3 regions of the Pelorhabdus sp. sgz311002 genome follow, and region 2 is predicted to be linked to each of the others. Evidence: riboswitches for the same ligand, from Rfam matches in the RefSeq annotation. Region 2 holds a riboswitch; each other region holds the start of a gene.
What was found. Region 2 has a riboswitch for thiamine pyrophosphate ahead of thiM (hydroxyethylthiazole kinase). Riboswitches for the same ligand answer to the same signal wherever they lie in the genome.

Region 1 (10,457 bases), on a different contig from region 2:
TATAACAATACACTTCCAGGTACCAGCGAATATGGGAAAAGGTGTGAGTCAGCGCACAAAGAAACTCTCCTGTTTCAAATTGAATTCCCTGCGTCTCCCAAAAAGAAGCATTCTCCGCAAGAACTTGCGGCCTTTCTAGCTCTTGCGCCGGAAACTGCCACATACCCGCTAAAAGTCCCCGCTTAGGCCGTTGTATTACTAAATATTTTTCTTTATAAACAATCACTGACGCTGTAACATAGACAGAACGCGGCTGCTTTTTGGGCCGCTTTATGGGCAGTTCTTTTGTCCTCTCAAGCTTAAAAGCCTCACAATATACAGTTAGCGGACAAAGCTGGCACCGCGGGTTACCTGGTATACACACAGCAGCCCCTAAATCCATCAGTGCCTGGTTAAAGTCGCCAGCTTCGCCTTGAGGTAATTGATCGTAAACAAGTTTAGTAATTTTTCGTTTTACTGCTGTTGTACTAATATCTTCCGCAACAGCAAAAAGACGGCTGAATACGCGCATAACATTGCCATCCACAGCAGGACAATCCACTTGAAAGGCAATGCTGGCAATCGCACCGGCTGTATAGTCGCCAACACCAGCCAGTTTTTTGATTTCAGTTGGACAAACCGGAATTTCCCCGCCGTAAGCAGCAGCTACTTCCTGTACGCCTTTATGAAGATTACGCGCCCGACTGTAGTAGCCAAGGCCTTGCCAGTATTGCAGAACTTCTTCTTCTGGCGCAGCGGCCAAACTCTCAATAGTCGGAAATCGGGATAAAAAACGCTCAAAATAAGGAATAACCGCCTCCACCCGCGTCTGCTGCAACATAATTTCAGATACCCATATTTTATAAGGATCTTGATCTCGCCGCCAAGGAAGATCTCGCTTTTCCGCTTTGTACCAAGTTAATAAAGCTTTGGCTAGCTCCATGATCTTCCCCCTTATCTCTTTTAATAAAAAATTCAATACAGTTTATTATAGTAAAAAAGACTCGTCTCGTAAAGACAAGTCTTTTTTATCTTATATAAATATTCCTTAATAAAGATTTATTAGGCAAAAGTTAGTCTTTTACAGTCACCTCTTCACCGTTTAAAATCTTATTCATATTGCGCATAGCGCACATCTTACCACACATCGTACAAGTTTCTTCTTCTTCTGGCGCCGATTCCTGACGATAGCGTCTGGCTTTCTCGGGATCAATGGCTAAATTAAACATAGTCTTCCAATCCACATCGGCTCTTGCTTTGCTCATTTTATTATCCCAATCTCTAGCTCCAGGAATGCCTTTGGCAATATCAGCCGCATGAGCAGCAATTCGCGAAGCGATAATACCTTCTTTCATATCTTCTAAATTAGGCAACCGTAAATGTTCCGCTGGCGTCACATAACAGAGGAAATCGGCGCCATTAGCTGCAGCAATAGCACCGCCAATAGCGCTAGTAATATGATCATAGCCAGGAGCTACATCAGTTACTAGTGGTCCCAACACATAAAAAGGAGCGCCATGACAGAGACGTTTTTCTAAGACCATATTCGCCGCAATCTCATTGAGAGCCATATGACCGGGTCCTTCAATCATAACCTGTACATTTTTCTCCCAAGCACGCTTAGTAAGCTCTCCTAAAGTCATCAGCTCAGCAATTTGAGCTGCATCAGTTGAATCATGAATCGAACCAGGGCGGCAAGCATCGCCTAAACTAATTGTCACATCATAGCGGGCGCAAATATCAAGTACGCGATCATACTGCTCATAAAAAGGATTTTCCGCCTGATTCAATTCCATCCAGGCAAACAGCAGCGAACCGCCGCGGGACACAATATTAGTTAAGCGACGATTGCGTTTGACTCGTTCGGCTGTCGCACGGTTTAAACCGCAATGAATCGTCATAAAATCTACTCCATCGGCTGCATGGCGTTCCACGACTTCAAAGAGCTGGTCAGCTGTCATATCCTTTAGGTCTGCATCATGCATGCCAACAGCATCATACATCGGCACAGTTCCGATCATAGCCGGCGAATAGTCAAGCACACGGCGACGGAACTCCTGCGTCTTGCCGTAACAGCTCAAATCCATGATGGCTTCCGCTTTTAATTCAACGGCTTTTTTAACTTTTTCCATTTCGCTATCTAAGTCGCAACAATCTTTTGATACCCCTAAATTTACATTAATTTTTGTCCTAAGTCCTTCACCGATGCCTTCCGGGCTGAGGCTTTTATGATTCTTATTAGCAGGGATAACTACTTTGCCTGTCGCAATAAGACCTCGCAACTTTTCAACATCCATGCCTTCTTTTTGTGCGACAACTTTCATTTGTTCGGTAATAATTCCTTGTCTCGCTGCATCCATTTGCGTACTATAAGTCATAGTAACACTCCTTCTATTGTTATTTAAGCTTGCTTCATATTTCTTCGAATCTCAATAACTTTGGCGGCAATATCGTCAGCGCCGACAATCTCGGTTACCAAGGCAATACACTTTGCCCCATGAGCCGCAACTTGATTAATATTATCAGCTTTAATACCGCCGATTGCGACAAAAGGAAGATCAATCTCTTTTACGACATAATCAAGATAATCAAAACCAACTGGACTGCACACATCTTTTTTCGTTTTAGTAGCAAAAATGGGACCAACGCCAATATAGTCAGCGCCCCGTTTGACGGCATCTTGCGCTTGCTGTGGCGAATGGGTAGAAAGACCGATTATCATATCAGGTCCCACAATTTGACGGACCAATTCAATTGGTAGATCTTCTTGTCCAATATGTACCCCGTCAGCTTTCACAAGTTTGGCAATTTCAATATCGTCATTTACAATAAAGGTCGCGTTATATTCTTGCGTAAGAGCGCGAATCTGGCGACATTCTTCATACTTATAGCGCTGCTTTTTCTCTTTTTCCCGATACTGAATAATTTGAATGCCTGCTTGTAACATGGCTGTGACAATATCTATGTTACTACGGCCTTGGGAATAAACTTCACCAGTCAATCCATATAAGTCTGTTCCCAAACAATCTTGCTTTTTCATAAGAACACTCCTTTCCCTAAATCATGCCTAAGGCGTATCGCAAAACTACATCAGCCTGTTTAGCCGCCGCCACTGCCACACGCGGCGCTAAAGGCGGCTGATCGTCCCCTACACCTGTCACTAAATCACCAATTAAAAAGAAGCGTTCTTTTATCTGGTGAATCGTAATTGCATCACTGTCGCCCATTCCAGCAAGTCCGGAAGCCCCTACAAGCAGTTTATCGGAAGAAAGCAACGCTTCAATAATTTTCTTCTTATATTCGGCCTTATCAAAGGCTTCAATGACCACCTGGCAATCCGCAAAAACCCTGCTAAAATCATCAGTATCCAATTTTTGATCTACCGTATGAATTTGCACCGCCGGATTAATGGCCGTCAAATTTTCCCGCAGCATCGCAACCTTTAAAGAACCAATCTGCCGGGAAAAGTAGTATTGACGGTTTAAGTTGCTTGGCTCAAGCACATCAAAATCAGCAATCGTAAAGTCGATAAAACCACTGCGCACTAAATGAACGGCGCAGTTCGAACCAAGCCCGCCAGCTCCGGCTATACCAATTTTAAAACTTTGAATCTTAGCCAAAGCCTCACAGCCAATCATGCTCGCCAAAGACGTTTCGAAAGCGTTCACAAGAGACCTCCTTTACCTGCTCCAAAGGGGCTGCCAATCCTTCATAACTGGTTGACAACCTTGCCGTAAAATAGCGTCTTTCATGGCAGATACACCCCGTTCATCCGACGTGTCGAACTGACCAGCATTTTTCTGATGCGCTATATGTCCGCCGACAACAGTGCAAGCCCCTGCCGACATTTTTGTTACACCGATTCCCATCATATGATCACGCATAACTGGAGTTTCACGCGATGACATCGTAATACCAGAGTAAGGCATAAATAATCGATAGGCCAAAATATATTGGACCAAATTTTTATCGGTCACAGCGACAGGTGGCTGAAATTCACCCGTATGAGGCCGCATGCGGGGAACCGAAATACTCACATCTACCGCTGGATACTTCGTCTGCAAATACATTGCATGAAGCCCTGTTTTAAAACACTCCTGCCGCCATTGATCGAGTCCAAGCAAGGCCCCGATCGAAACCGACGCCATGCCGCTTTGACAGGCCCGTTCCGGCGCATCAAGGCGAAAGCGGTAATCTTTTTTCGGTCCTTTCAGATGCAGTGTATCATAAAGCGCCGCATTATAAGTCTCCTGAAACATGGTCATATTATCAACGCCCGCTTGGACAAGCTGTTCATATTCTGCTTTGGTCAAGGAATAAACCTCAATGGAAATAGAGGAAAAATATTTTCGAAAGATTTTAGTACATTCTTCCATATAGTTCACTGAAGCAATCTGCGGTGCATCTCCCGTTAAAAAAACAATATGTTTTAATCCGGTTTTTGCTACAGCCTGCGCTTCAAGCTCTACTTCTTCTAAGGTTAAATGATTGCGTTTGAGCTCCGTATTTAAAGCGCTAAAGCCACAGTAGCGGCATTGATTGCTGCAAACATCAGATACGTAAATTGGCGTAAACAATAGAATCGTTCTGCCGAAGTGGCGTGCTGTAAGATCCTTAGCCTTCTGCGCCATAGGCTCTAAAAAAGCCTCAGCAGCTGGCGCTAACAGCTTCATATAATCGGCTAAGGAGAGATGATCCTTGCGCAATACCTGCGCTACATCCTGCTCCGACACAGCGGCAAAAAAGGCCGGAAAATCAAAGGAATCATACTCTTGCAGGGCGTCAAAGACGCTCCCCTTATTCATGTAAAAACCCTGTGAGCGGCGACGATGCTCGCGCTAGAGTCTGATCTACGCCTAACCCAGCTAAAAATGCCTGTCGTCCGGCGGCTACCGCCTGACCAAAAGCTTTTGCCATTAAGAATGGATTGGGAGAACTGGCAATCGCCGTATTCAGCAAACAAGCTGACGCGCCCATTTCCATAGCTTCCACGGCATGAGACGGCGCTCCAATCCCTGCATCAACGATAATCGGGAGTGAAATCTCCTCAATGAGAATTCGAATTAATTCTTTCGTTTTCAAGCCGCGATTGGTGCCAATCGGCGCGCCTAACGGCATAATAGCAGCAGCTCCGGCATTTACTAACGCTTTTGCTACCATTAAATCGGGGCTGATATAAGGCAAAACGATAAAACCTTCTTTCGCTAAAACCTCGGCAGCTTTTACAGTTTCATAGCCGTCAGGCAACAAATACTTACTGTCAGAAATAACTTCAATCTTAATCCAATTCCCACAGCCGGACGCTTTCGCTAAACGAGCCAGACGAATCGCTTCTTCTGCTGTTCTAGCGCCTGATGTATTGGGCAGTAATTGCATATGATCTGGTATATTTTCTAAAATATTATCTTGTTTTGCTTGAAAATCGATACGCCTGAGTGCCACTGTAATCACTTCGGCGCCAGATGCCTCGGCAATAGCCGGGATCAACCTATCATCACTATATTTCCCTGAGCCAATAAATAAGCGACTAGAGAGCTTTCTCCCGCCAAGTTCAAAAAAATCTTCCTGCTGTTGCATAATTAACCGCCTCCGACAAAGCGCAACACTTCAATCGTATCTTGATCTTTAACAATTGTTTGAGCCAATTCGTCGCGCTTTATAATTATTTGATTTAATTCCACTATGACTGTGTCCAAATTGATTTTTTGCTGCGATAATAACTCTTCTAGTGAAACTTCTGCTGCAAAAACAACCTCAGCTCCATTCAAACGGATTTGCATTCGCCTCACCTCACTTGCTAAAAAATCGCAAATAAAAAAGCTCGCGATCCAACATAGGCGCGAGCTTAAACCAAGCTAAGTGCGTGCTTCCCTACGCTGGTATTAACCAGATCAGGTTCAAAGGGTCGAAAAATCTTTCTCTCAGCCGCCAACCGGCTCCCCTAGCGAACTATTAATTTATCTGTATTATAGTACAGCCTTATCGCTTTGTAAAGAACTATTGGCTGCTTCCCTGTCCCTGATTTGTATCTTCGGCAAATTCGCTAAGGGCCTGTAAAATTTTAAACTCAGGCTCTTTTGCCAAAGAAGCGATAAAAGCCCGACGAACATCAGGCTGGTTAAAAAGTTGCACAAGCTGCGGCCTTACTTCCGGACTTTCTAAATGCTCTGCCAAAACCTTAGCAACCTCCGGTCGCTTTAAATACTCCAACATTTCCTGGCTTCCCTCGGGCGATTTCAGATAGCGCAAAACCTGCGCCGCCAACAGATCTTGTATGGCTGGATTATCCATGCTTGTTTGTACAAGTGTCATAACAGCTCGCTGTTGAATATAATGACGGTCAAGCCACAGAAAGCTGCCAACTGCGATAAGTAGGCCTGAAATGAGCCCTACTAATATACTGCTAAAAATTTTTCCCCGCACTTTCTTCACCTCAATCTTCTGCTTCACTTCTTACCATACCCGCTTACGTTTTTTTTATTCTTCGTATAACTCTTGTAAGTTTAGGCTATAGTAAGAAAAACAATAGGAAAGAAGGATAGGCAATGACTTTTAAAGATATGGCCAATTCTGAGCCGCAAAAAAAATCGCGTCCGGCAGGAGCGTCAGTGCAAAAATCAGCAAAAACAGATACTGAGACTGCCAAAGAACAGAAAAAGTTCCCCTGTAAAAACTCTCTGCCAACTTAAAAAGAACAGTCAGGCTCAACTAAACAGCCTGACTGTTCTTTTTATTGGTTTGAGACAAAACGACTCAAAAACGCATAAGCTACAAAAAAGCTATGGTGGTGAAACTATGCGACTGAAATGCCCCAAATGCCAGAAAAACTATTTTTGGGGTAAAGGCTGCGCCTACCCTTATCAATACTTTCATACATGTCGCCGCTGGTGGTGGAATTACCATCCCTACTGGTGGAATTACTTCTACTAAAAGGGACTTACGCCATCTCTTCCATTAACGAAAGCACCGAATTCGGCTGACTCAAGTTTCTGTCGATAAGCGTTCCCTGCGCCAAAGCGGGCAAGGATTCCTCTAATGTCATTCTATCAGTTTGATAGATAACGCCAAGCGGAATTTTATCACCCCATTGCCCGGCAATGGCGCTAGCCTTAGCAAAATCAGTTTCATCATAATCGGACAAGGTATCCACTTTGTAGATTCTCTCTTGATACCATTGATACGTATTAACATGATTAAATGATACGCAAGGTTGCAGAATATCGACAACAGCAAAACCTTTATGCTGAATTGCCATAGCCATCGTTTCGCTCAAATGCGCCAGATCAGCTGAATAGGATCTAGCGACAAAAGTCGCGCCAGCTTGCAAAGCAAGTTGAACAATGTTTACAGGCTTTTCTAAATTACCTAGCGGCGGCGGTGTGAATTTCGTTATCGCCCCTAGATCACTAGTAGGCGAGGCCTGTCCTTTAGTCAAGCCATATATCTGGTTGTTATGAATAAAATAGGAAATATCTAAATTTCGCCGTGCTGTGTGGATAAAATGCCCCATTCCAAGGCCCATGCCGTCGCCTTCGCCACCTTCGGCAATTACAGTCAGCTTATGATTAGCTAACTTCAATCCTGTAGCCACAGGCAGCGAACGACCGTGAAGCGTTTCAATACGGTATGTATTCACATACTGACTTATTTTGCTGGAACAACCGATTCCTGTAACGAGAGCCGTCTGTTCCGGATCTAATTCAAGCAGTTGAAAGGCTTTTTTCAGAGCGGCATGAATACCAAAATTACCACAGCCTGGGCACCATGTAGGAACATAAGGTAAAGTATATTGATCCATTATACTAGCACCTCCTTGATTTTATCGGCGATAGCTTTAACACTAAATGGTCTAGAATCATATTTAAAATAAGTAAAATCTGGTTTTATTCCGGTATAAGAACCCAAGAGCAAGCCAAGCTGTCCTGTTTTGTTGCCTTCAATCAACAATGTTTTTTTCGCCTTTTGTAAAACAGCCTCAACGGCCGCTGTGGGAAAAGGCGAAGGATACAAAACTTGTAGATAATTCACAGAAACGCCTTGTTGCGCTACTTCATCCATCGCTGCTAAAATCGCGCCTTTAGAAGACCCCCAACCAATCACCGTCAAATCGGCCATCTCAGGACCGTGCAGTTTGACAGAAGGAATTTCCTTAAGCAAATCTTCAACCTTATTAAATAGCTTATCCGTACCTTTTTCCGTAATGCTTGGTTCTTCTGCCGCATATTCCCGGTTTCCCGAGCTATAAAATCCGTCAGCGCCATGAGTATAACTTGTGGCTATATGACGACCACCCTTCTGACCGGGAAAAGACCGCGGCGATACGCCGTTTTCCGTTAAACTATATCGTAAATAAGGTTGATGGCTCGCCAAGTAATCCTCATCAGCGAAACATCTTTCAATTGCAAGGCCGCTTTGATCAAAAAAGTCCTGAACCCAGCTGGAATCCGCCAAATATTTGTCAGTCAGAATAATGGCAGGCATTTGATATTTTTCAGCTAAATTGAAAACCCGAAATGTTTCATAGAAACACTCCTCTACATCACCTGGCGCTACAATCAAGCGAGGAAACTCTCCTTGCGAGGAATAGTAGACGAAATTCAAATCAGCCTGCGCTGTCCGCGTAGGCAAACCAGTACTTGGGCCACCTCGTTGGGCCAGTACCATTACAACAGGGATTTCTGCTTGCGCCGCAAACCCTAGCGCTTCTACCATCAGAGCAAAACCGCCGCCGCTCGTGGCGCCGATTGCTCTTACACCGCCGAAACCAGCACCAATGAGCATATTCATTGCCGCAATTTCATCTTCAGCTTGCTTGAAAACTAAACCGTAGGCAGCCCCGTGGTCTGCTAGATAAGTAAGCACACTGGAGCCAGGCGTCATTGGATAGCCTGCAGCAAAAGTTACACCTGCCGCCAAAGCACCGAGCGAAATCGCGTCATTGCCATTAATCAGCATTTTCTTGCGATCAGTTTTTTCAAAAGCAAAAGGAAATTGCTTGCTAACTTTATATTCATCTTGCACGGCAGTAAAAACCTTATGAAACAGCGACATGTTTTTTTCTAGCACATCGGCTTTTGTAAACTCGCTAGCGAAAACATGAAGAATTGCTTCACTAGAAAATCCGGTTAAAGCGCAAAAAGCAGCAAGCATCGCGCTATTGACCATAACTTTCTCATCGCCACTTTCTAGCGACTGAACTAACTTAACAGGAAAAACCTGAACTCCTTCAGGCAATTTCACTAAATCAGGTTTGACTGCACCGTCATCATACAAGGCCACAGCCCCAGGTTTTAGTTTGTTTATATTTTGATCCCAAGCAGGCTGTGAAAAAGCGCCGAGAAAATCCAGCTCTTCATCATAAGCGCCTTGAGGCACAGAACCAATCTGTACTAAGCAGTCATTTAAACCGCCTTTGATAAGGGAAGGATACTCGTTAACTACAATAGCCCACAAACCATAGCGGCTAGCCGCCTTGGCCACGGTAGAGCCAGCGCTCATTACACCGTACCCTGCTTGTCCGCCAAACATGGCAGTAAAAGATTTTTTTGACATTCCTGTTCCCCCTTTATTTCTTATTATAAATAAACATTCGCCAAACTTATAAACAAGCCTTCTAATTAAATTATATTTTCTAAAAAATATTGTTTATTATTTATGTAAATCTTTTAATGGATTTTTATCGTACGCCTAAAAAAATAAACCAGACAAAGCCTACCGGCTAGTCTGGTTTATTTTTTCATTATGATTGGGTCAAAGAATAAAAGCCTAAATAAATCATTAAAGCTAAGACAATAAGCCCATAAATATAGTTTGCCTTTGAATTATTCGGATGATCAACTGGGCGAAAAACCATCGTATCTCCTCCATATTTCTGCTAAATTCCGCTTTTTAGAATTCATACATTCTCATCCACTGCGTCTTAAACAAGAAGACTTCACAATAATATGCTCTGCTGCAGCCTTGGCGATAATGGCAGCGCAAACGCGGGCATCGCTTAAAGCTTCATGATGATTTAATTCTACTGCCAAATGAGCAGCCACAGTATGAAGCTGATGATTTTTTAGCTGAGGCCAAGCTTTTCTGGCGACATCGAGCGAATCAATCACTTGAAATGCTGGCACAGGTAATCGATAATAAGCAAGAGATTCTAATAAAACCGATTCGTCAAACCGTGCATTATGGGCCGCAATAATTTGTCCTTCAATGTAAGGAACCACTTCTGCCCATATTTCGCGAAAGGTCAAAGAATCTCTTACCTGATTATACGTAATCCCATGAATATCAGTAAACGTAAACGTCGGGGTAGGCGGTCGAATAAACCAAGATTTTTCCTCAATAATCTCGCCTTTTTCTACTAGGGCAATCCCAAGCTGACAAGCGCTATAATGCCTAGGATTCGCTGTTTCAAAATCAATGGCCGTAAATCGTTCTGGACACATAGCGCCTCCTATGCTCAATGATCCCATTTTATAACACTG
Region 2 (10,457 bases):
AGTCAATCCCTGGCTTTATGGCGACTATGTTTTATATGGAAATCAGGCGGTAGAGCCACCAGGCCAGTGCCGCAATGGCTATAGTTGGGTTAGCGATTTGGCTCAAAAACTGGGGCTGCACGATGTGTTTACAGCAGGGCGTACCTTACGAGAATGGCTACAGTATCTTGTGGCAGAAACGCGAAAGGTTGATCCTGATTTTCCGTCATTTGAAAAGCTTCAGGCCAAAGGGATTTATCGTCGTTATTACAAGGAGCCTTATATTGCCTTTCAAGAGCAAATTGATAATCCCCAAGAATACCCTTTTCCAACGCCATCAGGAAAAATCGAGATCTTTTCACAGCGGCTATGGCAAATGGAGAAACTAAAAACGATTCCGGCTATACCGAAATATATTACGGCTTGGGAAGGACCGGAAGATCCTTTGATAAAAGAATATCCGCTTCAGTGTATCGGGCATCATTATAAGCGCCGTGTCCACTCGACCTTCGATAATACTCGCTGGATGGAGGAAGCAGGACGTCAGGAAGTCTGGATGAATCCGCTTGATGCCGCAAGCCGACAGATCGTTACTGGGGAAAATGTCCGGGTCTTCAACGCTCGCGGTATTATTGTTTTACCAGTAAAAGTAACTCCTCGAATTATGCCGGGTGTTGTATCAGTACCGCAAGGAGCCTGGTGGACGCCTGATGAAACAGGGATTGATCGGCGCGGCTGCATTAATGTTCTGACGAAATATGCGCCAACACCTCTGGCTTTTGGAAATCCCCAGCATACGAATTTAGTGGAAGTGCAAAGCGACGAAAGGGAATCTTTAGAAAAATAGAAAATTGGGCTTTTTTGCCAGGGTTTAATCTGATCATGGAGAATATACAATATGACACAAATAGACTGCGTCAAGTAAAAAGCCTGTTCGTGGTATGTTAGTACATTAAGGGGGCGGATGTATTGATCGACTGTTTTGAATTTCTATTACCAACAAAAATTAGATATGGCGCTGGAATAGTAAGTGTTTTGGCGGAAGAACTGCGATTATTGAACGTAAAAAAAGTCATGATTATTACAGATAAAGGTTTAGCGGCAACGGGACTTTTGCAGAAAATCAGTGATCTTATTGCCGCTGCAGACGTGGCTTTTATTACTTATGACGCGATCGAGGCAAACCCGAAGGATACCAATGTGGAGGCGGCGGCTGAGCTTGCTAGACAACAGGGAGTTGATGCATTAGTCGCTTTTGGCGGCGGCAGTCCAATTGATGCGGCCAAGGCGGTGGCTGTCCTGACGCGCCAAGGGGGAAAAGTCCGCGACTATCAAGGCAAGAATAAAATAAAGGATGATTGTTTGCCGCTTATTACCATTCCGACAACGGCTGGTACGGGCAGTGAAGTCACTTTTTCCTCAGTTATTACTGATACAAAAGAGAAGTTCAAATTTACCATAAAAAGCCCAGCAATTGCTGCAAAAGTGGCTATTGTCGATCCTGAACTGACATTTACTGTTCCCGTAATGGTTACCGCGGCTACAGGAGTTGACGCTCTGACGCACGCAATCGAAGGCTATACAGCAAATTGCACGGAACCAATTGCTGAGGCTGTTGGATTGTACGCTGTCGAATATATCGCGCAAAATATCCTAGAAGCCGTAACAAATGGTACGAATCGCGAGGCTCGTGATAAAATGATGATGGGCAGTCTTTTGGCGGGACTTTCTTTTAGTCATGCCGATGTTGCTTCAGTGCACTGCATGGCGGAAGCCTTGGGGAGTCTGTATGATGCGCCGCATGGTATGTGCAACGCCATATTACTGCCTTATGTGATGGAATACAATCTGCCATCGGTGGAATATAAGTACGCACGAATTGCTCGCGCTATGGGAATTGACGAGCAGGATGACGCGAAGGCTGCGCAACAAGGCATTGAACATATTAAGGCCTTGTCGCAAAAAATCGGGTTGCCTGGGATACGGTCTTTAAACATCGATAAGGCAGATTTTGAACTTCTGGCGGAAATGTCGGTGAAGAATGGTTCGAATGACAGCAATCCGCGAGTTATAACCAAGAAAGGCTATATGGATTTGTTTGATAAGGCTTACAATGACGGTTATTAAGGTATGGGAGAATAATTTACTATGAAATATGAAACAATGGAAGCTGCGATGCGGGGCGAGGCAAGACGTAACTTTCTCATGCAGTGCTCAAGCAAGACCAGACTGGTGCAAGAGCCAGTTATGAATCCTTATAAGGTTCACGGCCATCCCAATCCCGCCGGGCTTGGTGATGCAGCGCAGTTTTCGCAAACGGGTTCCTGGGGGCAAAGCTCAGTTTTATTTCCTACACTGGAAGCCTATCGTATCGCTGATGAATGTGGCAAAGCACCCTATGGCGGGGCGGAATATGGCATACCTCAAACGCCGGAAGCCGATGCTGTTTGCAGAAAAATCGCGGCGCTTCATAATGGCTATGGAGCAGTTATTTGTCCATCAGGCTTGTCGGCAATTTCGACAACTTTGGCAGCCTTTTCACCGAAAGCAATTTTGATTCCTGATTGCGTCTATGGACCGATGGTACGTTATTTAAATAGAAGAAAGATCACTCAGATTCGTTATCCATCAGGCGCATCAAAAGAAGAATTTTCTACAGTTTTATTTAAAGCGCGCCAAGATTATCCTGAACGAGAGGATCTCATAATTTATTTAGAGGCGCCAGGCAGTGGTACTTTTGAAATTCCCGATATCGACGGAATCATTGCTATAGCAAAAGCGGCAAGTCTGCGTACTGTTATGGATAATACTTGGGCAAGCCATGTTCGGTTTAAGCCCCTTGACTATGGCGTGGATATTGTTATACAAGCTACCACGAAGTATGAAGGCGGCTATGGCGATACGCCATCAGGCGTTGTCATTACAAAGCATGAAAATGATTGGCAGAGTATTTCCGATGAATTGCGCGCCGCAGGCAATGGCGCAGTAGCGCCAACGACTTGTTCCCGGCTGTATCATCGTATTGATTCGGCTAGAGAGCGGCTTGACTGTCATGCTGCCACGGCGCAGCACCTGATAGAATGGTTTAGAGAGCAGCCTTTTACCCAAGAAGTTCTGTCGCCGACGCTGATATCTTCTCCCTACTATGAACGTTTCCAGCATTATTTTCATAAAGGGAATGGTTTGTTTAGCGTGGTTTTTCGCTCTGATCTAGCGAGTCGACAGATTGAAGCTTTTATGGATGCCTTAAATCTATTTTGGATTGCTGAAAGCTGGGGCGGACATTTGTCACTTGTACTGCCTGTACATGGTAAGCGGGAAGTTACGCCGCTACCGGACGGCTTTATTTTACGGTTCCATGCAGGACTCGAAGCGTATCAAGATCTTGTGGCGGATCTTACTCAAGCGGCAGAGAAGCATTTACTTTGCTCGGCAGATACTACATTGACAGAATAGATGAGAAGTGATACGTTATAGAAAATAATAGATTGCGGGGGGACTCCTTAGAGTTGAGAAGGTAAAACCTGACCCTTTGAACCTGTTAGTTAACGCTGACGTAGGGAAGCAATAGGACAGTGCGAAAGATGCTTACCGAATGCAGGTGAGCATTTTTTTTGCATGGAAAGAGGGCAAAATGATCGATAAGAAAAGTATTCAAGCGCAGATGATACAAGCCGTAGAAACAGTACAGAAAACAAATCCAATGGCAGGTTCTATCACAAATTCTGTTACAATCAATTTGGTGGCAAATGCCCAGCTCGCTGTCGGTGGAGCGGCGGCTATGGTGTATTTGCCTGATGAAGGCGAATTTTTAGCAAGGGCTGGCGGCGCTACTTATATTAATGTCGGCACACTTCTTCCCGTTTACGAGGAGACATTGCCGCGTACCGCAAAAGCCTTGTATGAGGGAAATAAACCTTGGGTGCTTGATCCTGTTGCTGTAGGCATTGGCGAACTAAGAACAAAGCTATTGCTTCAATTTAAAGAGTATAAGCCTAGTATCATTCGAGGCAATGCTTCAGAAATTATTGCTTTAGCTGGTTTATGGAATTTAGCAGGAGGAACTGAGGCGTCAAAGGTGCGCGGCGTTGATTCGACTGACTCTGTGAATACGGCCCAAACAGCAGCTGTTGCCTTGGCGAAATGGACGGGCGGCGCTGTTGCTGTATCAGGAGAAATCGATTTAATCACAGACGGTGCCATCGTTGCTTTTTCTCAAGGCGGGTCAACTTTTTTGACTAAAATTACTGGGGCAGGCTGTTCTCTAGGCGGTGTTGCGGCAGTTTATCTTACAGCGGCATCACCCTTTATTGCAGCGCTTACCGCTACAGCGATTTACAATTTAGCGGGACGTCGCGCGGCCGAGCAGGTGGATGGGCCAGGACATTTTCAAATCCAGTTTCTTGACGAATTATATAAAGCCACAGCAAGCGAGATTGCTGATAATCCTTTTGATATTAAGGAGGTATAAATGATGAATACTTTAGTTGCTGTTGCTATTGCTCCCTGCGGCGTAGGCGATGAACTTGCTCCCTATGTAGCTGAAGTGGTAAAAGTCATTCGCGAATCCGGTTTGCCTAATCGTACTACTGCCATGTTTACTGAGATCGAAGGAGAATGGGACGATGTGATGCAAGTTGTTAAAGCGGCAACTTTTGTACTTGCGGCGAAGGGGATTCGTACCGAAGTCGTTCTAAAAGCTGATATACGCCCTGGCTTTACTAATATGATTCAGGCGAAGGTGGAAAAGGTCAACGGAATTTTGGAGGATGAGAAATGAGTATAAGAACAAATTTAGATATTTCAGCCTATCTTGTTGTTGGTCCAGAAAATACGAAGGAGCGTCCTGTAGCAGAAATTGTTCGTGATGCTGTGGCGGCTGGTTTTACTTGTGTGCAAATTCGTTCGAAAGTAGCTTCTGCAGCTGAAATGATTGAACTAACCCGTCAGGCAGCCGATGTTATTAAAAGTCTTGGTAAATCAAACACTGTGGCCCTTCTTGTTGATGATCGCTTAGATGTTGTTTTGGCGGCAAGAAAGCTTGGTGTAAAAGTAGATGGAATCCATGTTGGTCAAACTGATATTCCTGTAGATGTTTGCCGGGAATATCTCGGCAAAGATGCGGTTGTTGGCTTATCGGCTAGAACGCATGAATTGTTTGATTATATTACAACGGCTGATGTGAGTCAGATTGATTATTTTGGCGCTGGCCCTTTACATGAAACAAAAACAAAACCCGATTGCGGCATGGATCACAGTGGAAATGTGATTACTAGAAGCTTTGATGAAATCGCAAAATTGGCTAAGCTTAGTCCCATTCCCGTCGTAGTGGGTGGGGGCGTTAAACTTGTTGATATACCGCAGTTAGCCCAAACGGGAATCGCAGGCTTTTTTGTTGTATCGGCCGTTTCTGAAGCGGATGATCCAAAGGGAGCAGCTACTGCGTTGGCCAAAGCCTGGGATGAGGCTAAAGGGCAGCGGTGATATAGCTAAGCCATTATTTGGGTAGTATAGTCATAATTTTGTCATATTTCTAGTTTATACTTACATTAGTAAATAGTGGAGGGATAAACTATGAATCAAAAAGCGAAGAAATTTATTGCTTTCTCTTTATTGGCCGGAATTATGCAAACAGGATTGTTTATGAGTACCTCCGAAGCATCGCCTGGTGACGAATGGCGGATGCGTCATGATGAAGCTTATACACAGGAAGATCGGCGCCATAATGAAGCGATGCAGCGCTGGAGTTTTGAAAGTCGGAGTCATTGGCGGGAAAGACAGCGTGAGGAAAGAGAACGTCATGAACGGTTTATGGAACGTTTCCATGAAAGAGAGCGGCAACATGATTTAGAGATGGCTCGTCATGAGCGCGAAATGGCTCGGCGCGATCATGAATCCTGGCGATCATGGAAAGATCGCCAAGAGCTTGAAGAGCAGCGGCATAATGAGGCTATGCATAATATCGCCGCTTTTCTAATCGGGCTTGCTGTTGGCTCAGCTTCTAACGGATGAGTTTCTCAGTTGAAAAACTACATTGTACATCGAAACCTAATGAAAAAGCTGCCGAAGGCAGCTTTTTTAATTTGGAAAATTTACGATAAAAAGGAGGAATTTTGTCTTATAATGACAAATTTTATTAATAGTCCACAAAATAAGTAATTTTCAAAAAAATATTTGAGGAGGTTTTTTTAGTGAGTATGTTTTGTTATCAGTGTCAGGAAACCGCAAAGGGAACGGGCTGCGAGGTGCGGGGAGTCTGTGGCAAGACCGCCGAAGTAGCAAAACTACAGGATCTGCTCATCTATACAGTTAAGGGAATTGCTCATGTGGTTGTTCACGGAAAATTAAATCCGGCTGAAATGGCTGAAGTAAACCATGAAGTTTTGAAAAGTTTATTTATTACTATTACAAATGCGAATTTTGATGAGATAGCGATTGAAGAACAGATTCATAAAATGCTGGAACTGCGGGATGCCTTAAAAAAGAAAAGCGGTTATTCTGATGTGCTTGATGTAGCTTCTTTTACTGTTTCTACGAAAGAGTCGCTGCTGGCAAAAGCGAATAGCATCGGCGTATTGGCGACAACGAATGCGGATATCCGGTCTTTGCGCGAATTAATCATTTATGGTCTAAAAGGCATGGCTGCTTATACGCATCACGCCCTGCAGATTGGCAAAGAAAATCCCGCAATTTATGCTTTTATCTATGAAGCGCTTGATGCTACACTGCATGATCGAGCCGTAGATGAACTGGTTGCCCTTACACTAAAGACAGGTGAACTAGGCGTAGCAGCTATGGCGCTATTAGATGAAGCGAATACGAGTAAATATGGCAACCCAGAGATTACAAAAGTAAATCTTGGCGTGCGCGAAAATCCGGCTATTTTAATTTCTGGTCATGATTTGACAGATTTGGAGCAGTTATTAGAGCAGACACAAGGAACGGGTGTAGATGTATACACTCATAGCGAAATGCTGCCAGCTCACTATTATCCTGCTTTTAAAAAGTACGAGAATTTAGCAGGTAATTATGGCGGTTCCTGGTGGCGGCAAGTTGGTGAGTTTGAAAAGTTCCATGGTCCTATTCTCTTTACCACAAATTGTATTGTGCCGCCTAAAGTAGAAGAAGTACGGGAACGGATTTTTACCACAGGGGCAGCTGGTTATCCAGGTTGCAGTCATATTGTAGCTGATGCGGCGGGGAAAAAAGATTTTTCGCCGATTATTGCTATGGCGAAAACGTTAAAAACACCGGAAGAACTTGAATCGGGAACGATTGTCGGCGGGTTTGCCCATGGACAAATATTAGCTCTTGCTGATAAGGTTGTTGAAGCTGTAAAATCAGGCGCTATTAAGAAATTTGTTGTAATGGCAGGCTGTGATGGCCGGATGAAGTCAAGAGAGTATTATACTGAATTTGCCGAAAAGCTGCCTCAGGATACCGTGATTCTCACGGCAGGCTGCGCAAAATATCGTTATAATAAGCTGCCACTCGGTGATATTGGCGGGATTCCTCGTGTTCTTGACGCCGGACAGTGTAATGATTCTTATTCATTAGCGCTTGTAGCGCTTAAGTTAAAAGAAGTATTTGGCCTCGATGATGTAAATCAGCTACCCATAGTTTATAATATTGCTTGGTATGAACAAAAAGCCGTGATTGTACTTTTAGCATTACTTTATTTAGGTGTTAAAAATATTCATTTAGGTCCAACTCTGCCAGGCTTTTTGTCACCGCAGGTTGCGAAAGTTCTTGTAGAGAATTTTGGGATTGCGGGCATTAGTACAGTAGAAGCAGATTTGGCAAAATTGATCGGCTAGAAATTATTGTTTTGCAAAAAAGCGAGAGAACTTTTCAGTTCTTTCGCTTTTTTGTAAAATCCCTTTTATAATCCAGTACATCTACTTTATTAAGTAATAAAAATTATAGCTGGAAAGCAACTTTTAGGACTAAAGGAGGAAAGGAAAAGGTGTCTTTTCAGAGAAGAATATTATAAATATAAAAGGGGGAATGTAAATGGAAAGACCAACAAGAGTATTTACCCCAATTATTTGGACGAATGGTTCTGAAAAAATTTGTTGCAGTAACTTCGGTTTTGCTTTTCAGGATAAAAATGGCGTTGCACATCGGATGGGACCAACACTGCAACGAGTCATAAAGAAGCTTGAGAAAATGGAACGATATGATATTGCAGAAACTTTACGTAATTCGTAAGTGATTATTCTGCAAGAAAAAAGCGGCAAGGATATTTTCCTTGCCGCTTTTTCTTGTATGTGGTATTATATGGAACGTATCGACTGCCTAGTCAGTCAATTTGTTTTATAAAAAGGAGTGAAATGATGAAGAAATATTCTCTATTTCACATAACCGGGGCAACCTATTGTTCTGTAATTGTTTTGTTTTTTTGCCTTGTTGGCGCAGTTATGCTACCTAATTCTTGGGGAGCAGAGGATGGGCCGTTAGAGTGGCTCCAAGTCATCGTATTAGTAGTTACTGCGATGGTAACGGCAGTGATTCCGTTTCGCGGCTATGGACCTCTAGCTAAAAAGCAGTTGGCATTCTATGTAGCGCCAGTCTGGCTAATGGCTGCAGGTCGAGAACTTAGCTGGGGGCGAGTTTTATACACTGATTCGACAGGTGCTTATTTACGATTACAGGATTTATGGTATGGCTTTTTAGTCCATCCTTTTATTTTGTGCCTCAGTGTGTTTATTCTGTGGAATTTTTACCAGCGGGGGTTAGCTCAAGAAATTCAGTCGTGGCTGAAAAATGCGGCTGTTCCCTATATCGAGATTAGTCTTATTCTTTTCTCTGGAGTGATTGCAACCGGAGTAGAGCATTATAGTTTTGGTTTCTTTGGTTCTAAAGAGGAACTTTTTGAAGAATTGGCCGAATTAGTTTGCTATTGTAGTCTTTTCTTTTTTACGATTGATCTGGGCTTTAATCGGCAAATTCAAAAAAAACAGCTTACTCGCTAAACGTTAGAGACGTACGATTCTTACCGGATTATTTTTTTGTAACTCGCGGCCTTTAGCGGAGAGTTCTACAATATAAGCAGGCCCTACATCAAGATCATCACCTAGATAGTGTAGAAGGTGGTCAGAAGGGTTTGCTTTTTTTGTGACTTGATTTAATTGACTAGGAGAACTATTGGAAATTATATCAATGGGCATTACACTAACCTCGCCTATAAATAGTATCTTGCTATTAATATGCTATGTTTTTTTTTGATTGTCAATATAAAGATTTATATAATTCAAAAGAGTAATAGTAAATTTAAAATTTAAACAATAATCATTATCATTTACAAAGCGATTTTGTAAGTATATAATAAAAGCAGTTAAAAAACTTGCTGCTTTTTAGGGAGATGATTGCCGTGGCAAACGCTTACTGTCATGAAAAATATTGCAATGTATCAGAAGAAGAAAAAGATCATATTACGGTAGAAAAATCTTCGCAGAATAGCGTATTTTTAGGTTGGCTGTACATGGCTGCTGTTTTAGCAGGTGCTATTCTCTTAGATAATCTTCTATTGTAATTATTTTATGGAATCGAACTAGGTTATTTTCCTGCCTGAGCAACCAACACTTCATACTGTTGGTTGCTCAGGCTTTTGTTTTGCTGCTTTAAGTAAAATTTTTATATGATTTGCTTTGTCTTTTCATTTGTAAGTGTGTTAAGCTTAGGTTAGTTAAATAATATGAGAAAACTGAAATATTTTCAGTAAACAAAGGAAGTTGGATCTTTGGTTGCAGAGTGGAAGAAAAGTTTGGCTGTTATGTGGTTTGTTCAAGTCATTGGAACAATTGCTATTACTGGAATGATTTCATTTTTACCGCTATATGTTTCCCACTTAGGAATCAGCGACCCTGGAGAAATTGGTTTATGGGCGGGTGTCCTCATGGGTGCATCTTCTTTTGCGGCGGCTATTTCTAATCCTTACTGGGGAACTGTAGCTGATCGCAAAGGTCGTAAACCCATGGTGGAAAAAACATTACTACTGTTTGGCCTGATTATTATTGCTATGGCATATGTGGCTAACGTATATCAACTGCTAGCTTTACGTATTTTTCAAGGCCTTTGCGGGGGATTTGTAGCCGCTTCCACAGCGCTTGTGACAAGTATGTCGCCGCGCGATAAGATTGCTTTTACTGTCGGTTTGTTTCAGACTGCTATGATTGTAGGCGGCGCTGTCGGTCCGATGCTTGGCGGTGTTATTGCCGATCACTTTGGCTACCGTCAGCCGTTTTTTGTTTTTGGCATTTTGTGTCTTGTGGCTTTAGGGTTAAGTCATTTGGCAGTCAGGGAAAAATTCACGCCGGTAAGGCGTGCTAAAAAAGAATCGATTTTAAAAAGTTTCAGTTATTTTTGGGCGCTGCCTGGTCTTGGGGCTATTTTATTTATACAGTTTTTGACGCAGTTTGCCACACAAAGTATCGGCCCCATTCTGCCAATTTATATTCAGTCCATGGTGACTGGAA
Region 3 (10,457 bases), on a different contig from region 2:
CAATCTTATCCTGAGTATACGGTAGGATTGGCGGAACGAAATGGCAAAGTGATTAAACCGTTTGTTATTGAAGGCGGCGAGAATCTCGTCGATCCAATTATTTATCAAGAATTTATTAAATCACTTGGTCATGTATTTCGAAATGCTGTAGTGCATGGCTTAGAGTCCTTAGAGGAAAGAATCGTGCAAGGGAAAGATGAAATCGGCCATATGCGTTGTTGGATCCATCACGATGCTGAGGGCATGAGGTTACATATTCGTGATGATGGCAGGGGAATGGATTCAGAGCAAATCAGCTCTATTGCGTTGCAAAGAAAAATTTGTACAACAGTAGAATTGGCAGGGATGGATGAGCAAAAAAAGTTGCAGCTTGTTTTTGCTGAAGGCTTTTCCGGCGCTCCCAAAGTTACTGAATTAGCAGGACGCGGTGTGGGACTTTCTGCGGTTCTAGCAGAGTTAAAGCAACTTCATGGGACCGTACAGATTCATAGTGCGATTGGACAGGGAACTGAATTTGTTTTCTTTTTGCCGCATAGAAAAGCGAGCGACGTAGATGGTTTTGCTATTAGATAAACGACATATAATATAAAGGAGAAAACTTATGGCAAGAATAATGATTGTAGATGATGCTTTAATGATGCGTACAGTGCTGCGCAAGATTTTTGAAAAAGCCGGGCATGAAGTAGTAGCGGAGGCCGTAAACGGCGAAAACGCCATACAAGAATATCCAAGATGCGGCCCGGATATTGTTACAATGGATTTAACGATGCCGGGATTGGGGGGGATCGGGGCATTAAAGGGAATTATGAAAATAGATCCTTTGGCAAAAGTCATTGTTGTAAGTGCCTTAGGTCAAAAACACGTAATCTTTGAGGCTTTGCAGGAAGGGGCTAAGAATTATATTATAAAACCGCTTCAGGCGGAGAAGCTTTTAAGTGCTATAGACATTGTTTTAAATGAGGCTAGTTTTTGTGAGGCAAAATAAAAATAGTAAGACTGCCTGGAACAAGGCAGTCTTAGGTGACGCTGCTTTTAGGAGATTCCTGAAAGCAGTTTTTTTATTATATTAAAAAATAGTTTGCTTTATGTTGGAACGTTTCGTCGGTAAGGGTATAAAGTTGATCAATCAGGCTGGAACGAAAAGTTCCGGGGCCACTCGTTTGAATGGCTGTTTCGCCGCAGACGCCTAAGAGCGTTGTAGCGAGCAAGGCGCTGCCCAGGATATTTTGACTTGCTAAAAAAGTGCCGATGAGAGCATTTAGCATGCAGCCTGTGCCAGTCACTAAGGACAGCATTTCGCAGCCGTTTTTCACAGCGTAGGTATGGTGTCCATCGGAAAGTAAATCAATTACGCCTGAAGCGACAACGACAGAAGTTGTTTTTTGTGCTAGGCCAGCTACAATGGCGGCATTTGCAATTAAAGTATTTTCGGTAATTTGATCTTGAATGCCTACATCAATTCCCAAAGCAGTGTTCTTTACGCCTGCCAAAGCTTTTAATTCCGACATATTGCCTTTTATGACAGAAGGGCGGCACTGCGTAATGAAAGTTTCGGCAAATTGAAGCCTTAGATTGCTGCAGGCAATGCCAACTAAGTCAATAATAATTGGGTGCTGTAGTGCTAAGGCTTTTTTTCCTGCCAGAGGAATGGATGCCATACGCGCATCAGTGATGTTTCCCAGATTTACAGCTAAAGAACCTGCTAGCGTTGTAATCGCTTCCACTTCTAAAGGATGTTCGGCCATAATTGGTTTAGCGCCTACGGCGAGGATCGCATTGGCGCAGTCATTGATAGAAATAGGATTTGTGATACAGTGAATTAATGGTTTTTCGTGACGAATTTGTTCCCTAATTGTAAGTAAATCAGCTACATTAAGCCTGGACTTTATCATAAATTTTCGCTCCTAAGTTGCGTTGGAAATTTACTAGCATACCAGATCGTTTCAGTGAATTTAAGAAGAAATAAGCGATTGTTCCCCCGATTAAAGTGCCGCACAGAAAAAGCGGTACATAAAAGAGCCAAGTAAGGCCAGTTTTGCCATAGATAAAAGCCATAACCGGATAGGATACGATTGCACCGATAATGCCTGTGCCAATGACTTCGCCCGCTACGGCGCCGAAAAGATTGCCTTTTGATACGCGATAGAAAACTCCTGATAAGAAAGCGCCAAAGACCGCACCTGTCAGAGCAAGCGGCGGGATGCCCATAAACATCATGCGAATGACACCGATGAGCGTTGCGCAGAGCAGCGCATACCATGGACCTAGCAAAACAGCGCAAACAATATTGATAAAATGCGCCATAGGACACATGCCTTCAATGCGTAAAATGGGAGAAATGACTACACCAAGCGCGACTAGCATCGATAGCATAACTAATTTTAGTACCTTTGAATTTTTTTGCATAAAAAAACCTCCTTGAGTTTGGTCGGCAGCGACTCGCTCAGGAGAGTTCTTAAAAAAGGATATACTGATACACTAAATAGCTCTCCTGCGGTGTGCTGCAGGTCGGTCGAAGCTTAAAAGCTTCCTCTCAGCTTGAAACACAAGCTCCCTCGCTATTTAGTTGTCGGTTTGTTCTGACGCCGGACGCTCCTCCGTCATCTTTTCTTGTTGCCGGTAAATCAAAAAACAGGATAGACCGAAGCGGTTACCCTGTTTGTACAAGCGAAACTTTTCCTACGTTGGCATTATCCAAATCAGGTTTAAGGGTCAAAGTTTGATTACTTTTTCTCAGCCTGCACTACAAGCTCCCCTACTCAATTTATTTTCATTTATTGTAGCATAAGATGGCAAGAATCGCAATGAACAGCGCTGTTATTACTCTGACAAAATAGAAAGTTTTTTAAAAGATATAAAATAGCAGGAAACTGTCGAAAAGGTTCGAAAAAAATATAATGGAAAATCATAGAGAATCTTTAATAGATAGAGCAGGAACAAGGTTGTAGGAGGAAAACCATGAAATCCATTGAAATCATAAAATTACAGAGACGCTGTAACAAGCTAACAAAAATCAATGAGGAATTAGGGAAAAGCGAACAGATGTATCGCTTTTTAGCGGAAAATTCCCTGGATGTGATTTGGCAACTTGATGAAGCTTTTCGATTTGTTTACGTATCCCCTGCGGTTCAGCCTGTTTTTGGTTATCAGACGGAGGAGTTGATTGGACGTTCTTTATTTACTCTTCTTACAGCAGATTCGGTGAGAAAAGTGCAGAAAAAATATGAAGAGCGTAAAGCTTTGCCCCTTGAAGAGCGAAATAAGCAAAGTTTTATTTATACAGTAGAAGCTTATCATAAGGCAGGGTATACGCTTTGGCTGGAAGTGACAGTCAATCCGCTTTTGGATTCGCAAAAACGCTCCAAAGGATTTATTGGCGTTACGCGTGATATTAGCGAACGACGTAAAAATGAAAAGCTTATGTATCAATATGCTTTTTATGATTCGCTAACTAACCTGCCGAATCGTCGCTTTTTTGAAGCAATGCTGGAGCGAGCCGTAGGCGAAGGAACAAAATATAAACGTTTCTTTGCGGTGCTGTTTATGGATATTGATGATTTTAAGCAAGTAAATGATCGCTTTGGTCACAATACCGGTGATTTTTTATTACAGGTTCTGGCGGAGCGGTTTCGTCGTACCTTGAGAGCGAAGGATTTTGCCGCGCGCTTAGCTGGCGACGAATTTGTTGCCATTCTGTCTGATCTGTCTGAACGTGAGGAAGCGTATAGTATTGCGAATAGACTGCTAAATTATTGTTTAGAGCCGATCACAAGAGAAGACAGTCAAGTAGAAATTGGGATCAGCATTGGTCTAAGTTTTTTTCCTGATGACGCCGAAGGTGCTGCTGATTTGATTGCTTATGCGGATCATGCTATGTATGCAGCTAAGCGATCTGGCGGTAGAACCTATCTTTCCTATGCAAAGTAGAAAAATTTTAAAATTGAATTGAAATATAAAAGCCGGAAATCCAGTAACGGATTTTCCGGCTTGTTTTATTGTTGCGGTGTAGTGTTTCGGTCAGGAGCTTGAAAGGTTGGCGGCTGGGGATTTTTTATATCTTATGAATAGACTTAAGAGATTGGTCAAAGCTATCTATGTAAGGAGTTCATAGGAGGGATGATATGCCTAAAGAAACATTGGAAAAAGGGCGTCGCTTTATTACTGGCAATCAGGCAATCGCCTTGGCGGCGCTGGCGGCGAAGGCCGATGCCTTGTTCGGCTACCCTATTACACCGCAAACAGAGGTCATGCAATATTGGACAAAGTATGCGCCTGATTTTAATAAACTTTTTTTGCAGACAGAAGATGAGCTTTCAGCAGGCTATTACACGCTTGGCGCTGTAATGACAGGAAAAAAAGCTTTTACGAGTACAGCTGGACCAGGAAACGTATTAATGCAGGAACCGATGGCTATGGCTGAGATGATGCGTATTCCTGCTGTGTTTGTAATTCAGCAGCGCGGCGGCCCCTCTACGGCAACTGTTATTTATGGTCAACAGGAGACGACTCTGACTGCTTTCGGCGGCAATGGTGAGGGTCTTCGAATTGTTTATTCGACAGCGAGTCATCAAGAATTGTTTGATTATACCATTAAAGCTTTTAATCGAGCTTGGCAATATCGCTTTCCCGCCTATGTCCTTGGTGACGGTTACCAGGGGAAAATGCGCGAATCCCTTACGGTGTATGATCCAACTGAGGCGGGAATGGAACTTGTAAAGCCTTATCCCTTAGTGGGGAAGGACGCGGCGTCAGACTATGAACATTATCGTAATACCTACAATACGGAAGAAGAACTCTATGAGGTTTTGCAAGAGCATCTTAGCGCCTATCAAAAAATGGCGCCACAAATCGTGGAATGGGAAGAGGAGAATTGTGACAAGGCCGATGTTATACTTGTAAGCCATGGAATTGTAAGTCGATCCTGTCGGGCCGCCGCTAAAATTCTGCAACAAGAGGGGCGGAAAATTGGCTTTTTTCGGCCCATTACCTTACGACCTTTTCCCGCTGAGCAAATGCGGCAAGCTGTTCAAAAAGCGAAACACCTCTTGCTATTCGAATCGGCCGAAGGACAGTTTTATCGGATGGTAACAGAAGCGCTTTATGGTCTAAATGTGCCAATTACTAAAGTGTTTCGCCCCGGTCTTGGTATTACGACGGAAGAGGTTTACCGGGAAACGGCAAAACTTGAAATATGAAAGGGTGAGTCCATGCAGGAATTAATTGAAGACCAGATTTTTCAGCCTGCTTTCCCTGCTTCTTGGCTGGAAACTTCTAAACCTCATAGTTTTTGTCCTGGCTGTGGTCATGGGATTGTTTTAAAATGCTTAGGACAAGCAATTGACGAACTGGGCATTGTAGATAAGCTGCTTTATGGCTGTGATATTGGCTGTTCCCTGCTTAGCTGGAATTTCTTTCAGGCCGACTGCGTACAGACCCATCACGGTCGAACAACTCCTTTTATTGCCGGTGCTAAGCGGGTTAGGCCAGATCTAGTGGGCGTGGCTTATATGGGTGATGGCGGTGGCTACGCCATTGGCAGTCAGCATTTAGTAAATGCTGTTTTACGTAACGAAAAAATTACGATTGTTCTTGTTAACAATGTGAATTACGCTATGACCGGAGGACAGATGGCGCCGACGACTTTGCCAGGGCAGGTAACGGAAACGAGTCCCTATGGCAAAAAGGTAGAAGAAGCGGGGCCGCCGCTTTTGGGACCGGAAATGGTAGCAGCTATTAGTCAAGAAGGCGCTTATGTAGCTAGAGGTACAATTTCTAATATTAAGCAGTTAACTAAATTTATCCGCAAGGGGTTAGAAAATCAAATGGCTGGTCGCGGTATTTCTTTTATTGAGGCTCTGTCATCCTGTCCGACAAATTGGAAAACCAATGCCGAACAAACCTGGCGATTTGTTGAAAAAGATATGACAGCCTATTTTAAGGTGGGCGAATTGAAATTGCCGGAAGCAAAGGGGGAAGAGCATGCACAAAATCCTTAAAATTTTGCTTGCTGGCGAAGGCGGGCAAGGAATTCAATCTATTGCGGAAATCGTTGCCGAAGCAGCAAATCGCGAAGGTAAAGAAGCTTTATATATACCTAACTTTGGTGTTGAGCAACGTGGTGGCATTTCTATGGCCTACTTGCAAATTACCGAAGCAGATGAGAAAATTGGCGCTCCTAAATTTGAGACGGCTGATATTTTGATCGCCTTAAGCGCCAGAGCGATAGCTAGGACACGCCATTATGCCGGAGAAGAAACTCTGTATATTTATGACAATTCGCTGATTGAGCCAGCGCAAGTTAATGATGAGATCATTGGTTTGCAGTATTTTGAGAGCACGCCACCTTGTCCGACCGATCAAGCCGAGATTAAAACGGCAGCAGAAGATTTAGGCGATAATCGAAGCTGTTTTTACTTTCATGAAGCAGAGAACGCGGAGAATAAGGAAAGAAAAATTCCTCGCAAGGTAGGACGAGTGATTGCCATTGCTGCTAATGATACGGCCAAGAATGAACTGCATCCTCGTGTTTTTAATATTATGATTTTAGGAACGCTACTTGCGGCGACTTCTATTATGCCTTTAGAAGCTGTTCAACGAGCGTTGGAAGAAAAACTCGGCCATAAATTTCAGAAGGATCCTAAGCTGCGGGAATTGAATGAACAAGCTCTAGCTAAAGGCTATGAAATGTTTGCTGCGCTGGTGGAAGGAGGCAAAAATGGCTAAAGAGGCGGACACCGCTACAAGAAAGATACAATGGAAGTCAGTTCGCTACGATAACCCGCGGGGAATTTGGCTTGGATTTCCTGGTTTATGCAAGGGGTGTGGTTTGTGTATACAAAAATGTCCCACGAAAGTCATTGAATGGTCAAAGGAAGTGGGGGTCTATGGGACGCCTCGCGTAGAACCGCGGATTGAAGGCTGTATTGTTTGCGGTATGTGTCAAATGGTTTGTCCTGATTGTGCCATACGAATCGAAAAAAAATAGCCGGATGTTCCGGTTATTTTTTTTTCGATTCGTATCAATGACTTTTTTACTTACTTTTGGGCAGGACATTTTTTGTGCTATGGAAAATATAATTAGTTACAAAATATTGTTTTAAGATTAAACTGGCAGTAAGAAAGTATTTGGAGGTTCTATGAGTAGTGAAGAATTTAAAGCGGTTGTTTTATGTAATGAATTGGATTTAAACAGTATAGCCGCGCATTTTGGGATTAACAGAAAATGGAAATGGGAAGATTCCTTAGTATTGCAGGAGGAAGCGCTCAAGGGGATTATTAAAGAAACGCAGGGACGACGCGTGAGACTCTTTCATTTTGGCAGTGTTGTTTTTATTAATTGTGCCCATCATGAGATGACTGACTTGATTAATTATTTGCGGACCATTGATAAGCGGATTATCACAAAAGATCCCTTTAAATATATGGATGACTATAAAATTGAGATTGATGCCTCACAGGAGCCCATGGTAAAAAATGATTATATGTTGGCCGCAGCGGAAGCTGACTATCATCGGGAAATTGTTTCAACGATTCTGGCAAAATCAGTAGCCCTTGATCGAATTGAAACCAATATTGATACTTTGCTTGATGACGTCGAAGTCACCGTAGAGAGACTTCATGAGGGGAATTTAGTGGCCTCTGATGAAAAACTTGCCAAGATATCGGCAAGAATATTGGGTTTTAAGCTCAATACAATTTCGTATATCATGCTGTTGGATAAGCCGGAAGTCACTTGGGTTAATGAGGCAGCATCCGATCTTTATGCCGAACTTAGCCAAATCTTTGAGCTTGATGATCGGCGCGATATTGTCAATCACAAAACGCAGGTACTTATGGATATTACGGAGTCTTTCTCCAATTTAACCCATGCGAAACGCGGGACAAAATTGGAATGGGCGATTATTATATTAATTGTCATTGAAGTCATTTTGTCACTGATCGATAAAATTAAATGGTAATTGGCAGGGGCTGTGCAAAATTAAAATTTTGTACAGCCCCGTTTGGTATTCTTAATTAGTGAACTGGGCGCCATTGTGACAGTTCTTTACGGAAAATTTTGCATGTCCCATGATACCAATAGACACAATCATTGCAGCGTTGTTTAAAATCTTGTGGCGATACATTAAGCAGCGAATAACCATATCCCATAGCGTTTATAATATGTTCGAACTTTTGACATTCTTCGGCGATTTTAAGCAGGATTTCTTCAGGGTATTCTTCATCCATTGGCTGAATCTCACTTCCTTACATGCTATGGTTTTAATATAACCTTGATGCAGTTATCAAGGCGGTGATCAAAGAGCTCATAGGCTTTTTTTCCTTCATTAAGAGGGAGGCGATGCGTAATAATATCAGTGGCGTCAAACTTGTTTTGTTCAATCAGTGCTAGAATTTCGTCCATATAAGATTGGGCTGGACACTGCCCCATTTTTAACGTAATGTTGCGGGAAAAGAAATCGCCAAAGGGAAAGTTATTATAGCGCATTCCGTAAACGCCGACGACTGATACAGTACCGCATTTTCTTACGGCCTGAGATGCCATCTCAATCGCTGATTTGGACCCGCCTTGCAGCATAAGTAAGGTTTCAAGCTCTTCAATAGGTGACATGACGCCATCCATGCCGACACAATCAATCACAACATCAGCGCCGCCATGGGTAATTTCTTTTATTGTTTCACCGGTATTGTCATAGTCATTAAAATCGATAGTTTCTACGTGATTGAATTTTTTAGCATGCTGTAGGCGGTAGTCAATATTATCAACAGCAATGATGCGATCTGCGCCCTTGTATTTCGCCCATTTTTGTGTAAGCAGTCCCACTGGTCCGCAGCCCAGAACGACAACCGTATCGCCTGGTTTTACGCCGCCATTAGCGACGCCCCAGTAGGACGTAGGTAGGATATCTGATAAAAATAAGACTTGTTCATCTGTTAAGCTTTCAGGAATGATTCTCGGGCCGACGTTTGCGTAGGGGACGCGCAAAAACTCTGCCTGGGCTCCGTCGTAGCCGCCCATGAGTTCGCTGTAACCGAGAAAACCGCCTACTTCGCCATGCTCATTGGAATTATCGCATTGGCTAAACTGACCATGGCTGCAATAAAAGCAATGGCCGCAGGCCACAGGAAAAGGGACGACCACACGGTCGCCTTTTTTTATTTTGGCAACGGCTTTTCCCGCTTCTTCGACGATACCCATCGCCTCGTGTCCGATAATAAACCCTTCCGGCATTTTGGGAATGCGACCACGAAACAGGTGTAAGTCAGAACCACAAATGGTGGTTGTAGTGATACGGACAATAATATCATCATCTTTTAGAATTTTTGGATCGGCGACTTTTGTGACGGCTACTTCACGTACTCCCTGATAAGTGATCGCTTTCATCTCTGGCGCTCCCTTTCGTGTTTTATTATCGGCTGGTACGCGGTGAGCCCCCGTAGCGAATGCCACTAAACTGCGCAATCTCAGGGGATACTGTTACAAGATCAGAACGATCTAAAGCGCTTAAGGAGCCTTTGCCTACCGCCTGTGCGGCCAGCTTCATTTCTTCGAGGCAGGAGGTCAGAAAATTGGTTAGAGCCGCCGCCGCTTGATCAATGTCAAGTTCATCAGCCTCTTTGCCGGTGTAGAGGGCCAGTTGTACTGGCGGTGTTTGCGGCATAACCTTGCTTACTTGACTATGCAGAGCAGCCATAAGGGCAATTGTACCGATATAAACGGCATCAGCTCCTAAGGCTAGAGCTTTCAAAAAATGTCCTGGCGTGGCAAGACCGCCTGCGGCGATTACGGAGATTTTTCCACGAAGGTTTTTTTGTGTGAGCCAGTCAACGGTGCGAACCAGACTATGAAATGTCGGGAGTCCTACATGGTCTTGCAGCGTTGGATTTGATGCAGCTGTACCGCCTTCCGATCCGTCAATGACAATATAATCAGCCTGCGTATGAGAAATCACTTCTAATTCATATTCAAGATAGTCAGAACCAGCAATTTTTATACCAATAGGAACATCATATTGCTGCTTCATTTCATTGATCATCGTAATGTAGTCACTCGTGGTAGTTTTACCGGGCATACGTCCGTGAATAGCCGTATCTTCTCCTTTGGCAAGCTGCCAAGTTAATCGCAGATGTTCGCCAATTTGATCGGCACGGATCGGTTCATCCACAGCGCCGCCCCATGCTCCTTGGCCAAGTTGAATTTCAATAGCGTCTAATTGACTAAGCTGCTCAGGTCCGCTTAAAAAATGGCCGCGATGGTATTGGCCGATCAATAAAGCGGCGCTGCGACGTTCCTCTGCCGTTACGGCTGATTCACCGGTATTCGTTGCTGTACCGGCAAGACTGGCGCCTTTGGCTAACGCCATTTTTATTGGCAATGCCAGAGAACCGCCATAGGACATACCGGTAATTAAGATGGGCAGGGCCAGGCGCAAAGGCTTTTTCGCTTGTGGCCCAATGAT

Region 1: it holds a riboswitch for thiamine pyrophosphate, as region 2 does, so the genes downstream of both, thiS (sulfur carrier protein ThiS) here and thiM (hydroxyethylthiazole kinase) in region 2, are expected to answer to the same signal.
Region 3: it holds a riboswitch for thiamine pyrophosphate, as region 2 does, so the genes downstream of both, thiW (energy coupling factor transporter S component ThiW) here and thiM (hydroxyethylthiazole kinase) in region 2, are expected to answer to the same signal.

What each region holds. Positions count from the first base shown of each region.
Region 1 covers NZ_JBWBCL010000001.1:305,920-316,376, reverse strand. Annotated here, with positions in the region: gene mutY (A/G-specific adenine glycosylase) at 1-922, opposite strand, end outside; gene thiC (phosphomethylpyrimidine synthase ThiC) at 1,053-2,357, opposite strand; gene thiE (thiamine phosphate synthase) at 2,381-3,019, opposite strand; gene thiF (sulfur carrier protein ThiS adenylyltransferase ThiF) at 3,036-3,647, opposite strand; gene thiH (2-iminoacetate synthase ThiH) at 3,660-4,784, opposite strand; gene AC0NJP_RS01595 (thiazole synthase) at 4,777-5,556, opposite strand; gene thiS (sulfur carrier protein ThiS) at 5,559-5,759, opposite strand; TPP riboswitch at 5,831-5,932, opposite strand; gene AC0NJP_RS01585 (hypothetical protein) at 5,977-6,429, opposite strand; gene AC0NJP_RS01580 (hypothetical protein) at 6,525-6,668, shown strand; gene AC0NJP_RS01575 (2-oxoacid:ferredoxin oxidoreductase subunit beta) at 6,917-7,777, opposite strand; gene AC0NJP_RS01570 (2-oxoacid:acceptor oxidoreductase subunit alpha) at 7,777-9,531, opposite strand; gene AC0NJP_RS01565 (3'-5' exonuclease) at 9,885-10,418, opposite strand; gene AC0NJP_RS01560 (beta-ketoacyl-ACP synthase III) at 10,433-10,457, opposite strand, start outside.
Region 2 covers NZ_JBWBCL010000005.1:200,619-211,075, forward strand. Annotated here, with positions in the region: gene AC0NJP_RS10325 (DMSO/selenate family reductase complex A subunit) at 1-826, shown strand, start outside; gene AC0NJP_RS10330 (iron-containing alcohol dehydrogenase) at 949-2,106, shown strand; gene AC0NJP_RS10335 (trans-sulfuration enzyme family protein) at 2,128-3,435, shown strand; TPP riboswitch at 3,462-3,560, shown strand; gene thiM (hydroxyethylthiazole kinase) at 3,614-4,450, shown strand; gene AC0NJP_RS10345 (MTH1187 family thiamine-binding protein) at 4,451-4,759, shown strand; gene AC0NJP_RS10350 (thiamine phosphate synthase) at 4,756-5,463, shown strand; gene AC0NJP_RS10355 (hypothetical protein) at 5,554-5,991, shown strand; gene hcp (hydroxylamine reductase) at 6,177-7,796, shown strand; gene AC0NJP_RS10365 (hypothetical protein) at 7,993-8,190, shown strand; gene AC0NJP_RS10370 (hypothetical protein) at 8,313-8,954, shown strand; gene AC0NJP_RS10375 (hypothetical protein) at 8,958-9,149, opposite strand; gene AC0NJP_RS10380 (hypothetical protein) at 9,353-9,514, shown strand; gene AC0NJP_RS10385 (MFS transporter) at 9,722-10,457, shown strand, end outside.
Region 3 covers NZ_JBWBCL010000003.1:11,214-21,670, reverse strand. Annotated here, with positions in the region: gene AC0NJP_RS05950 (ATP-binding protein) at 1-573, shown strand, start outside; gene AC0NJP_RS05945 (response regulator) at 602-985, shown strand; gene thiM (hydroxyethylthiazole kinase) at 1,062-1,892, opposite strand; gene thiW (energy coupling factor transporter S component ThiW) at 1,873-2,406, opposite strand; TPP riboswitch at 2,659-2,767, opposite strand; gene AC0NJP_RS05930 (diguanylate cyclase domain-containing protein) at 2,959-3,927, shown strand; gene AC0NJP_RS05925 (transketolase C-terminal domain-containing protein) at 4,122-5,195, shown strand; gene AC0NJP_RS05920 (thiamine pyrophosphate-dependent enzyme) at 5,208-5,996, shown strand; gene AC0NJP_RS05915 (2-oxoacid:acceptor oxidoreductase family protein) at 5,980-6,723, shown strand; gene AC0NJP_RS05910 (4Fe-4S dicluster domain-containing protein) at 6,716-6,985, shown strand; gene AC0NJP_RS05905 (RMD1 family protein) at 7,137-7,958, shown strand; gene AC0NJP_RS05900 (hypothetical protein) at 8,014-8,226, opposite strand; gene AC0NJP_RS05895 (zinc-dependent alcohol dehydrogenase) at 8,252-9,382, opposite strand; gene AC0NJP_RS05890 (FMN-binding glutamate synthase family protein) at 9,408-10,457, opposite strand, start outside.